DNA from 3 places in the Streptomyces sp. NBC_01525 genome. Region 3 is predicted to be linked to each of the others. Evidence: riboswitches for the same ligand, from Rfam matches in the RefSeq annotation. Region 3 holds a riboswitch; each other region holds the start of a gene.
What was found. A riboswitch is a leader RNA that binds a small molecule or an ion and turns the genes downstream of it on or off. The one in region 3 is predicted to bind thiamine pyrophosphate.
Positions count from the first base shown of each region.

Region 1 (3,930 bases), 3.4 Mb from region 3:
CTGGTGTAGGGCAGCACGGTGAAACCGTCGTCCACCAGGGTCTCCGCCGCGTCCAGCAGCTCCACCGGGTCGGGCAGCAGCGTCCGCTCGTCGGCGACCACCTCCAGCTTGACCCAGTCGGTGCCCAGCGCCTCCCGGGCGAGCCGGGCGGTGAGCACCGCCTCGCCCGCCGTGAAGCAGCCCGCGGTGTTCGGCAGCACCCGGATTCCGTGCCGGTCGAGGACGGAGAGGACCGAGCCCTGGACGGTCGGGTCCAGCCGCCGCATGGCGACCGTCGTCAGCTCCGTACCCGAAGCCAGCAGCGCCCGCTCCAGGACGTCCAGGCTGGGCGCGCCCCCGGTGCCCATGATCAGGCGGGAGGTGAAGTCCGTACCGCCCAGGGTGAGGAGATCGTCGGCCACCGGTCAGCCCCCCTGGACCGCGGTCAGCACCTCGACGCGGTCACCGGCGCCGAGCGGGGTCGCCGGCCACTGGGACCGTGGGACGACGGTCTCGTTGACCGCCGCCGCGACCCCGGACGGGGCGGTCGACAGCGTCGCCACCAGGCGGTCCAGGGTCAGACCGCCGGAGATCTCCCGGGCGGCGCCGTTGACCGTGACCGTGACCGGGGCGGCGGACGAGGCGGGTGGGGTGGGCGTGGTCATGCCTGCTGCTCCTGGAGGACGCGTCCCGGGGCGGCCGGTGCACCGGCGCCCGGGGCGAAACGGTCGGGGGAGAAGGGGCGGGCCTCCTCGGGCAGCCGCCCCGTGGTGAGCGCCTCGGCCAGCGCGTCACCGGTGATCGGCGTCAGCAGCACGCCGTTGCGGAAGTGCCCGGTGGCCAGCAGCAGACCGGGCAGCGCCGTCGGGCCGAGCAGCGGCGCGTTGTCCGGCGAGGCGGGCCGCAGCCCCGCGCAGGTCTCCACCAGCGGCAGCTCCGTCAGGCCCGGCACCAGCTCGTGCGCGTCCCGCAGCAGCTCGTAGACGCCGCCCGCGGTGACGGTGGTGTCCCAGCCCAGCTCCTCCGTGGTGGCGCCGACGACCAGCTCGCCGTTCTCCCGCGGCACCAGATAGAGCGGCCCCCCGCGCACCACGGCCCGTACGGTGCGGGACAGGAACGGGGGGCTCCCCTGGGGCATGCGCGGCAGCCGCAGCCGCAGCACCTGGCCCTTCACCGGGCGCACCGGCGGGCGCACCTCGTCCGGTACGCCCGCCAGCCGTCCGCTGAGGCTGCCCGCGGCCAGGACGGTGCTGCCCGCCGACACCCGGGTGCCGTCGGCCAGCTCGGCGCCGGTGGCGCGCCCCGCGGTGACCGTCAGCCGGGCGGCACGGGCCCGATGGAAGACCACCCCGGCCCGCTCGCAGGCCACCAGCAGCGCCGCGGTCAGCCGCCGCGGATCGGTCTGGTGGTCGCCGTCGACCCGCAGGCCCCCGCGCACGCCGGGCGCGAGCATCGGCTCCAGCCGTCGGCATTCGCGCCCCGACAGCCATACCGATTCCAACCCGCACCGCAGCTGGAGGGCGTGGAGTTCGCGCAGGTGGGCGCGGTCGTCGGCGTCCAGCGCCACGGCCAGCGTGCCGCAGGCGCGGTAGCCGACCTCCAGGCCGCTCGCCTCCTCCAGCTCCGCCACGAAACGCGGGTAGCGGCGGGCCGATGCGAGGTTGAGGCCGAGCAGCGTCTCCTCGCCGTAGTGCAGTTCGGTGACGGCGGCGAGCATCCCGGCCGCGACCCGGCCCGCGCCGCCGCCCGGCTCCGGATCGGCGAGCGCGGTGCGCAGCCCGCGCCGCGCGGCCCGCCAGGCGGTGACCAGCCCCATGAGGCCGCCGCCGATCACCAGCACATCGGGGTGCGGCGACGGATCCGTCGGGCTCGGTGGTGTGGCAGATGGAGGCATGGGCGTCCAGCCCCTCCCTTCGCCGGCATGACCCGGATCAGGTTCGTACGGTCGGAGGCCGGTCAGCCTCCCTCTCAGCCCGGTACGCCGGGCTCCCGCGAGTGCGTGTCCGCCTCACCCTAGTACCCTCCCCCGAAGGCCCGTAAGGGAGCGCCCCCGGAGCGGCCGGGCCGCGGCGACCGGTCGTGACGCTGTGTCAGAGATCTCCTTGCGCGGTGCTGCGGACGGCCTCGCGCGCCGTCCTAGAGTGACCGGGTGAGCGAGCAGAGGAAGTCCTCCCAGGCCCCTGACCACACGCCGCGCGTGGTGATCGCCGGTGCGGGTATGGCGGGCGTGCAGACCGCCGTCGCGCTGCGCGAGAACGGCTGGCGCGGCGCGATCACCCTCTTCGGCGACGAACCGCACCCGCCCTACGACCGGCCGCCGCTGTCCAAGGCGGTCCTGCTGGGCAAGGCCGACGGCGCCGCCTTCGACGTCGACTTCCGCTCCCTCGGCATCGAGCTGGAACTGAGCCACCCGGTGACCGGCATCCGCCCCGGGGAGCACCTGCTGGACACCGTGCGCGGCCCCGTCCGCTACGACCACGCCGTCCTCGCCACCGGGGCGGCACCCCTCCGGCTGCCCGGCACCGAGGGGCACCCCGGTGTGTACCTGCTGCGCACCCTGGACGACGCACAGCGGCTGCGGCCCGTCCTGGCCGGGCGCAGCGACATCGTCGTGGTCGGGGCGGGCTGGATCGGCGCCGAGTTCGCCACCGCCGCGCGGGAGGCGGGCTGCACCGTCACCGTCGTCGAGGCCGCCGACCGCCCGCTGGCCGGGGCGCTGCCCGCCGAGGTCGCCGCCCATATGACGCCCTGGTACGCCGCGGCCGGTGCCGAGCTGCGCACCGGGGCGCGCGTCGCCGCCGTCGAGGAGCGCGGCGTCGTGCTGGACGACGGCACCGCGCTGCCCGCCGACGCCGTCCTCGTCGGTATCGGCGCCCGCCCCGCCACGGGCTGGCTGGCGGGCTCCGGTATCGCGCTGTCGCCCGAGGACGGCTCGGTCCTCGCCGACGACCGGCTGCGCACCTCCGCCCCGGACGTCCATGCCGTCGGCGACTGCGCCTCCTTCCCCTCCGCCCGTTACGGCCGCCGACTCCTGATCCACCACTGGGACAACGCCCTCCAGGGCCCCCGTACCGTCGCGCAGAACATCACCGGCGACCCCGCGGAGGGCACCGTCTACGACCCGGTGCCCTACTTCTGGTCGGAGCAGTTCGGCCGCTTCGTGCAGTACGCGGGCGACCACGGCGGCGCCGACGAGCCGGTCTGGCGCGGTGACCCGGACGGCGCCGCCTGGTCGGTCATCTGGCTGCGCGACGGCGTCCTGGTGGCGCTGCTGGCGGTCGGCAGGCCCCGCGACCTGGCCCAGGGCCGCCGCCTCATCGAGCGGGGCGCCGTCCTGGACCGGGTGCGGGCGGCCGACGCGTCCGTCCCGCTCAAGTCCGCGGTGCGCTGAGCCGCGCGGGGCGTACGGGGACGGGCCCGGCGCCCCTCGTGGGAACCGCGCGCCGGGGCTCCGGCGCCCCCGCGCGGCCCTCTCATGGCGATGCCCGGCTACCGACTGTCAGTGCGAGGTGGCACGCTTGTCCTGTGACCGAGATTGACGCAAACATCGATGGACTCGTCCCCGCCTGGCTCACCCTCCCCGACATCGCCGAAGAGTTCGGCGTCGAGGTGACGCGCGTACGGCAGCTGGTCAAGGAGGGCCAGCTGATCGCGGTGCGCCGCGGCGAGAACAGGGCACTGCACGTGCCGGCCGATTTCATCCAGGACGGCAAGGTCGTCAAGGGCCTCGTCGGCACCCTGACGCTCCTGCGTGACGACGGCTTCGCCGACGACGAGATGCTGGAGTGGCTCTTCACTGTGGACGACACCCTGCCCGGCACCCCCGCGCAGGCCCTGCGGGAGAACCGCGGCACGGAGGTGAAGCGCCGGGCGCAGGCGCTCGCCATGTGACGCCCCGGGGCGGGCCGCGCCCCGGCCCGCCCGCACCCCTCCGCATCCGTAACCGCTACC
Region 1 is NZ_CP109397.1:1,688,588-1,692,517, reverse strand. Features, by position in the region: gene OG422_RS07570 (thiazole synthase) at 1-401, opposite strand, end outside; gene thiS (sulfur carrier protein ThiS) at 405-644, opposite strand; gene thiO (glycine oxidase ThiO) at 641-1,873, opposite strand; TPP riboswitch at 1,871-1,982, opposite strand; gene OG422_RS07555 (NAD(P)/FAD-dependent oxidoreductase) at 2,129-3,370, shown strand; gene OG422_RS07550 (helix-turn-helix domain-containing protein) at 3,505-3,870, shown strand.
Region 1: it holds a riboswitch for thiamine pyrophosphate, as region 3 does, so the genes downstream of both, thiO (glycine oxidase ThiO) here and OG422_RS23075 (thiamine ABC transporter substrate binding subunit) in region 3, are expected to answer to the same signal.

Region 2 (3,930 bases), 1.6 Mb from region 3:
CGTCGGCGCCCTCGTCTGGAGCCCCCTCGGGTGGGGACGGCTGACCGGGAAGATCCGCCGGGGCGAGCCGCTCCCGGACGGCAGCCGCCTGCACCGGACGGCGGACTACGGCCCTCCCGTGGAGGAGGAACTCCTGTACCGGGTCGTCGACGCCCTCGACAAGATCGCCCAGGAAACCGGGAAGACCGTGCCGCAGATCGCCCTCAACTGGCTACTGCGGCGCCCGACCGTCTCCTCGGTGATCATCGGCGCCCGCGATGAGGCACAGCTCCGGCAGAACCTCGGCGCGGTCGGCTGGAGCCTGACCCCCGACCAGGTGGCGCGGCTCGACGCCGCGAGCGCCAAGGCCGCCCCGTACCCCTACTTCCCGTACGAGCGCCAGGAGGGCTTCGCGCGGCTCAACCCGTCGCCGCTGGGGCGCCCGTAGAGCCGGGACGCTGCCGCACGCGGCCGACCTGGGACGTTCGTCGGTCGACCGGAGCGCACCGGGGCCCGCCCATGGCGGAGGAGCCCCGGTGCGGCGGAGGGTCAGTCGGCCAGCGGGAGGTAGACGCGGTTGCCCGCGGCGGCGAACTCCTTGGACTTCTCCAGCATGCCCGCCTCGACCTCCTCGGGGCTGGCGCCGTCCCCGCCGCCGAACTGCTCCGTGATGCTCCTGCTGATCTTCATCGAGCAGAACTTCGGCCCGCACATGGAGCAGAAGTGCGCCGTCTTCGCCGGTTCCGCGGGCAGCGTCGCATCGTGGAACTCCCGCGCGGTGTCGGGGTCGAGGGCCAGATGGAACTGGTCCTCCCAGCGGAACTCGAAGCGGGCGTCCGACAGCGCGTCGTCCCACTCCTGGGCGCCGGGGTGTCCCTTGGCGAGGTCCGCCGCATGGGCCGCGATCTTGTACGTGATGACGCCGGTCTTCACATCGTCGCGGTCCGGCAGGCCCAGATGCTCCTTGGGCGTGACGTAGCAGAGCATCGCCGTACCCCACCAGGCGATCATCGCGGCGCCGATACCCGACGTGATGTGGTCGTAGGCGGGCGCGATGTCCGTGGTCAGCGGGCCGAGCGTGTAGAACGGCGCCTCCTCGCAGATCTCCTGCTGAAGGTCGACGTTCTCCTTGATCTTGTGCATCGGGACATGGCCCGGGCCCTCGATCATCGTCTGCACTCCGTGCGCCTTGGCGACCTTGTTCAGCTCGCCGAGCGTCCGCAGCTCCGCGAACTGCGCCTCGTCGTTGGCGTCCGCGATCGACCCCGGACGCAGCCCGTCACCGAGCGAGAACGTCACGTCGTACGACGCCAGAATGTCGCACAGCTCCTCGAAATGCGTGTAGAGGAACGACTCCTGATGGTGCGCCAGACACCAGGCGGCCATGATCGAGCCGCCACGGGAGACGATGCCGGTCTTGCGGCGGGCGGTCAGCGGCACGTACCGCAGCAGCACACCGGCGTGGACCGTCATGTAGTCGACGCCCTGTTCCGCCTGCTCGATGACGGTGTCCTTGTAGATCTCCCAATTCAGCTCCTCGGCCTTGCCGTCGACCTTCTCCAGCGCCTGGTAGAGGGGGACGGTGCCGATCGGCACGGGGGAGTTGCGCAGCACCCATTCGCGGGTGGTGTGGATGTTGCGGCCGGTGGAGAGGTCCATGACCGTGTCGGCGCCCCAGCGTGTCGCCCAGGTCATCTTCTCCACCTCCTCCTCGATGGACGAGGTGACCGCGGAATTGCCGATGTTGGCGTTGACCTTCACCAGGAAGTTCTTGCCGATGATCATCGGCTCGATCTCCGGGTGGTTGACGTTCGCCGGGAGCACCGCGCGGCCCACCGCGATCTCGTCACGGACGAACTCGGGCGTCACGCCCTCGCGGACCGCGACGTACTCCATCTCCGTGGTGATCTCGCCGCGCCGCGCATAGGCGAGTTGGCTGACCGCCGAGCCGCCCCGCCCGCGCCGGGGCCGGCGGGGCCGCCCGGGGAAGACCGCGTCGAGATTGCGCAGGCCACCGCGGGGTGAGGTGTGTTTGAGACCGTCGTCCTCGGGTCGCGGCGGGCGGCCCGCGTACTCCTCGGTGTCGCCCCGCGCGGTGATCCAGTTCTCCCGCAGCGGTGCCAGACCGCGGCGGACATCGGTGTCGATCTGGGGATCGGTGTACGGACCTGACGTGTCGTACAGCGTCACGTCCTTACCGTTGGTGAGGTGCACTCGCCGGACCGGTACCCGCAGGTCGGGGCGTGATCCGGCGACGTAGTCCTTGTGCTGGCCGAACTCCTTGACGGAGCCGTCCCGCTCGGACTCGCCGTTTTCGGGCGTGCGTGCATCCTGCAGAGCCATGAAGACCCAACTCCCTACGCCGGCATTACCCGGTAACAGGTTCGGCGGTCGACGCAGCGGCTTCCGTCCGCGACGTTTCACGTGAAACGTCGTCGGGACGAAGGTCAGCGCCCTCTCAGCCCGGTGCTCCGAGCTCCCGCGATTGCAAAGGTGGCACCACGGTAGCGGCCGGTACGGCGAGGTGGCCAGGGGGCCCGGGCTTCTTGCGATGATCGGGCGGTGACCGGCATCGACACGTCCTCGCCCTCTTCCGTCCCGCCCCAGGCCCACGGCCATGGGCACGGGCACGGGCACGGCCATACGCACGGGCACGGGCACGGCCCGGCGGCGCCCGTCTCCCGGCATCTGCGGAAGATCATCGCCGCGGTGCTGATCCCGTTCGCCGTCGCCGTCGCGGTCGGCCTGGTGGTGCTGTGGCCGGGCGGCGCACCCGGCCACAAACCGTCCGGCGTCGGCTTCGACCAGCCCCAGGAGTCGGCCCGCGTGACCAAGGTCGCCGAGGTCGACTGCGCCAAGGTCCACGCCCAGGAGCAGCCGGTCCCGGGCGAGCAGCCGAACGGGCGCCCGGCGAAGGCCAAGGGGCCCTGCGAGGTGGCGACGGTGGAGGTGACGACGGGCGAGAACGCCGGGCGGACCTTCGAGACGGTGGTCACCCCGGACGCGCTGCGCCACTACACCACCGGGCAGGAGGTCCGGGTCGCGTACTCCCCCAAGGCGCCGAAGGAGTTGCAGTACTCGATCAGCGATGTCGACCGGACCGTACCGATGTGGGTGCTGGCCGCGCTCTTCGCGTGCGCCGTCGTCGTGGTGGGAAGGCTGCGCGGGGTGCTGGCCCTGGTCGCTCTGGTGGCGAGCTTCGGGGTGCTGACGCTGTTCATCCTCCCGGCGATCCTGCAGGGCTCGAATCCACTGGTCGTCGCGGTGGTCGGCGGCAGCGCGATCATGCTGATCGCGCTGTACATGTGCCACGGTCTGACGGCCAGGACCTCGGTCGCGGTCCTCGGCACCCTCGCCTCGCTGCTGCTCATCGGGCTGCTCGGCTCGGTGTTCATCGGCTGGGCGCTGCTGACCGGCAACACCGACGACTTCACGGGGCTGGTGCACGGGCTCTTCCCGGACATCGAGATCCGGGGCCTGCTGCTGGCGGGCATCATCATCGGTTCGCTGGGGGTGCTCGACGATGTGACGGTCACCCAGACCGCGGCCGTGTGGGAGCTGAAGGAGGCCGATCCGTCGGCGTCCTGGCGCACGCTGTACCGCGCGGCGATGCGGATCGGCCGGGACCACATCGCCTCGGTGGTGAACACCCTCGTCCTGGCCTACGCGGGCGCGGCGCTGCCGCTCATGCTGCTCTTCTCGATCGCGCAGAGCGGGGTGGGCGCGGTCGCGGGGAGCGAGGTGGTGGCCGAGGAGCTCGTGCGGACGCTGGTCGGCAGCATCGGGCTGGTCGCGTCGGTGCCGCTGACGACGCTGCTGGCCGCGCTGGTCGTCTCGGCCGACCGCGTACGGCCGGGCACTGCCGGGAACGGGGCGGCCGGCCGGGACGCCGGTGCTCCACCGGCCGGGGGCCGGGCGGCCGCGCGGCGCGGCGGACGCGGGACGCGCGGG
Region 2 is NZ_CP109397.1:3,488,950-3,492,879, reverse strand. Features, by position in the region: gene OG422_RS15635 (aldo/keto reductase) at 1-427, shown strand, start outside; gene thiC (phosphomethylpyrimidine synthase ThiC) at 529-2,322, opposite strand; TPP riboswitch at 2,317-2,472, opposite strand; gene OG422_RS15625 (YibE/F family protein) at 2,542-3,930, shown strand, end outside.
Region 2: it holds a riboswitch for thiamine pyrophosphate, as region 3 does, so the genes downstream of both, thiC (phosphomethylpyrimidine synthase ThiC) here and OG422_RS23075 (thiamine ABC transporter substrate binding subunit) in region 3, are expected to answer to the same signal.

Region 3 (3,930 bases):
GGACGGGCAAGGCCGGGAGCTATCCGCTCGCGGACGGGGCCACCGGTGAACTCAGCACGGGCGCGACCGGGCACCGCACCGTCACGGCGAGTGAGCTGACCGGGCACCTCGCCGCCTGCCTGCGCCACGCACCGGTCAAGGCCCCGTACTCCTGCTCAGGGGACATCTACGAGATCACCCTCGGCCCCGCAGGCGCCGTCACCCACCTCCGCGAGGTCTGGCACTCCTGACTGCGGGCAGGCCGCGCCCCGTGCCCGGGCTCGCGGGGTGACCGCCCCCACCCTCGGGACGGCCCGGCCCGCCTCAGGGGTCTGCGACACTGGATGCACCATGCCGAAGCCCGGAGAACTCACCTTTGTCGCGCCGCGTGGGGCCAAGAAGCCCCCGCGGCACCTCGCTGATCTCAGCCCCGTGGAGCGCCGTGAAGCGGTGGCCGCGATCGGGGAGAAGCCGTTTCGTGCCAAGCAGCTGTCGCAGCACTACTTCGCGCGGTACGCGCACGACCCGGAGCAGTGGACGGACATCCCCGCCGCCGCGCGGGAGAAGCTGGCGACGGAGCTGCTGCCCGAGCTGATGAGCGTGGTGCGGCACGTCTCGTGCGATGACGACACCACCCGCAAGACCCTCTGGAAGCTGCACGACGGCACCCTCGTCGAGTCGGTGCTGATGCGGTATCCCGACCGCGTCACCATGTGCATTTCCTCGCAGGCCGGTTGCGGTATGAACTGCCCGTTCTGCGCCACGGGGCAGGCCGGTCTGGACCGTAACCTCTCGACGGCGGAGATCGTCCACCAGATCGTCGACGGCATGCGGGCGTTGCGCGACGGCGAGGTGCCCGGCGGCCCCGCGCGGCTGTCCAACATCGTGTTCATGGGCATGGGGGAGCCGCTCGCCAACTACAAGCGGGTCGTCGGTGCCATCCGGCGGCTCACCGACCCCGAGCCGGACGGCCTGGGGCTGTCTCAGCGCGGTATCACCGTGTCGACGGTCGGGCTGGTCCCGGCGATGCTGCGGTTCGCCGACGAGGGCTTCAAATGCCGCCTCGCCGTCTCGCTCCATGCGCCCGACGACGAGCTGCGCGACACGCTGGTGCCGGTCAACACCCGCTGGAAGGTCCGTGAGGTCCTCGACGCGGCCTGGGAGTACGCCGAGAAGTCCGGTCGCCGGATCTCCATCGAGTACGCCCTCATCCGTGACATCAACGACCAGGCATGGCGCGGTGACCTGCTCGGACGGCTGCTCAAGGGGCGGCGCGTCCATGTGAACCTCATCCCGCTGAACCCGACGCCCGGGTCGAAGTGGACCGCCTCGCGGCCCGAGGACGAGCGGGCGTTCGTCCGGGCCATCGAGGCACACGGCGTGCCGGTGACGGTGCGCGACACCCGCGGCCAGGAGATCGACGGGGCCTGCGGCCAGCTCGCCGCCTCGGAGCGCTGACCGGCGCGCTGGTACCGTGTGATCGAACAAACGCACATTCCGACAGGGGAGCGCCACAGCGCTGAGAGTGCGGAGAGACCGTAGGCATACGGGGGATCCGCAGACCCTTGAACCTCGCCCGGGTCATTCCGGGTAGGAAGTTCGGTCATCACTCATGCTGTTGCGCCCCGTGCGGCGCCGCACGGCGCGCGTCACCGACGCGCCCCGTGCGGCGCCGCACGGGGCCGCGTCTCTTCCTGGCCAGCCAGGAGGACATCAGTGGGTCACACCAGCCGTACCACCACCCGCAGAGCCGCCGCGGCCGTCGCGGTCGCCGCCGTCACCATGGGCGGACTCGCCGCCTGCGACAGCTCCGGCGGTGACGCGGCGGACGCCAAGACCGTCACGCTCGTCAGCCACGACTCGTTCAACGCCTCGAAATCGGTGCTCGCCGACTTCGAGAAGCAGAGCGGCTACAAGGTCCGGATCCTCAAGGGCGGCGACGCAGGAAAAGCCGTCAACCAGGCGATCCTGTCCAAGGACAACCCGCAGGGCGACGTCTTCTTCGGCATCGACAACACCCTGCTCTCCCGCGGCCTGAAGGCCGGGGTCTTCGCCCCGTACCAGGCCAAGGGCCTCGACACGGTGCCGGACGCGCTCCAGCTCGACAAGGCCGGGCACCACGTCACCCCGCTCGACTACGGCGACACCTGCGTCAACTACGACCGCGCCTACTTCGCCGCGCACCACCTCGCGCCGCCGAAGACCTTCGACGACCTGATCAAGCCGCAGTACAAGAACCTGCTGGTCACCGAGAACTCCGCGACGTCCTCCCCGGGGCTAGCCTTCCAGCTCGGCACCGTCGCCGCGTACGGCCAGGACGGCTGGCAGGGCTACTGGAAGAAGCTCAAGGCCAACGGTGTCGAGGTCGTCGACGGCTGGGAGCAGGCGTACAACGAACGGTTCTCCGGCTCCGCCGCCGGTAAGGGCAAGGGCGACAAGCCGCTGGTCGTCTCGTACGCCTCCAGCCCGCCCGTCGAGGTGCTCGGCAAGAAGCCGGAGCCCAAGCAGGCCCCTACCGGCGTGGCCACCGGCACCTGCTTCCGCCAGATCGAGTTCGGCGGCCTGCTCACGGGCGCGAAGAACGAGAAGGGCGGCAAGGCGCTGCTGGACTTCCTGCTGAGCCGGAAGTTCCAGGAGGACATGCCGCTCCAGATGTTCGTCAACCCGGTACGCAAGGACGCTGCCGTGCCCGCGCTGTTCACCAAGTACGGCGCGACGATCGGCAAACCGGCGACGGTCGCGCCGGAGACGATCACCGCGCACCGCGAGCAGTGGATCAAGCAGTGGTCCTCGCTCGTCCTGAAGTAACCGCACGGGGCCGCCGCCCCATGCGCGCCACGGCGGCGCGCATGGGGCTGCTGGCCCTGCCGCTCGTCTTCTTCGCGCTGTTCTTCGCCTATCCCGTCGCGGCGATCGTGGGCCGCGGACTCACCGACGGCGGCCACTGGCAGTTCGGCCGGCTCACCGCTGTCCTCGGCGACCCGGACATCCTGCACGTCCTGGGGTTCACGCTCTGGCAGGCCGCCGCCTCCACCGGCCTGACGCTGCTCGTCGCCCTCCCCGGGGCGTACGTCTTCGCCCGCTTCGACTTCCCCGGCAAGCAGCTGCTGCGTGCCGTCGTCACCGTCCCGTTCGTCCTGCCCACCGTCGTCGTGGGGTCAGCCTTCCTCGCGCTGGTCGGCCGCGGCGGGCTCCTCGACGACCTGTGGGGGGCGCGGCTGGACACCACGGTGTGGGCGATCCTGCTGGCGCACGTCTTCTTCAACTACGCGGTGGTCGTCCGCACCGTGGGCGGTCTGTGGAGCCAGCTCGATCCGCGGCAGGAGGAGGCCGCACGGGTGCTCGGCGCCGGGCGGTTCGCGGCCTGGCGCCGGGTGACGCTGCCCGCACTCGGCCCCGCCGTCGCCGCCGCCGCGCTGATGGTCTTCCTGTTCACTTTCACGTCGTTCGGCGTGGTGCAGATTCTCGGCGGCCCCACCTTCTCCACCCTGGAGGTGGAGATCTACCGGCAGACCGCCGACTTCCTCGATCTGCCCACCGCCGCCGTCCTGACCGTGATCCAGTTCGTCGCGGTGCTGGGCCTGCTGGCGCTGCACGCCTGGACGGTGCGCCGCCGCGAGACCACCCTCCGCCTCGTCGACGCCGCCCGCACCGCGCACCGCCCACGGGGCGGCGGGCAGTGGGCGCTGCTGTGGGGCACCGTCGCCGTCATCGTGGTGCTCCTCGTGGCCCCGCTCGTCGTCCTCGTCGTGCGGTCCTTCGCCGGTCCCGACGGCTATGGGACGGTCTTCTACACCACGCTGGGCTCCGCCGCGTCCGCCGACAGCACCTTCGCCGTCGCCCCGCTCGACGCGCTGTGGAACTCCCTGGCCTACGGCGCCGCGGCCACCGCCATCGCCCTGGTGGTCGGCGGGCTCGCCGCCGCCGCGCTCACCCGACGGGGCGGCCGCC
Region 3 is NZ_CP109397.1:5,127,331-5,131,260, forward strand. Features, by position in the region: gene OG422_RS23065 (hypothetical protein) at 1-230, shown strand, start outside; gene rlmN (23S rRNA (adenine(2503)-C(2))-methyltransferase RlmN) at 331-1,437, shown strand; TPP riboswitch at 1,472-1,594, shown strand; gene OG422_RS23075 (thiamine ABC transporter substrate binding subunit) at 1,762-2,787, shown strand; gene OG422_RS23080 (ABC transporter permease) at 2,808-3,930, shown strand, end outside.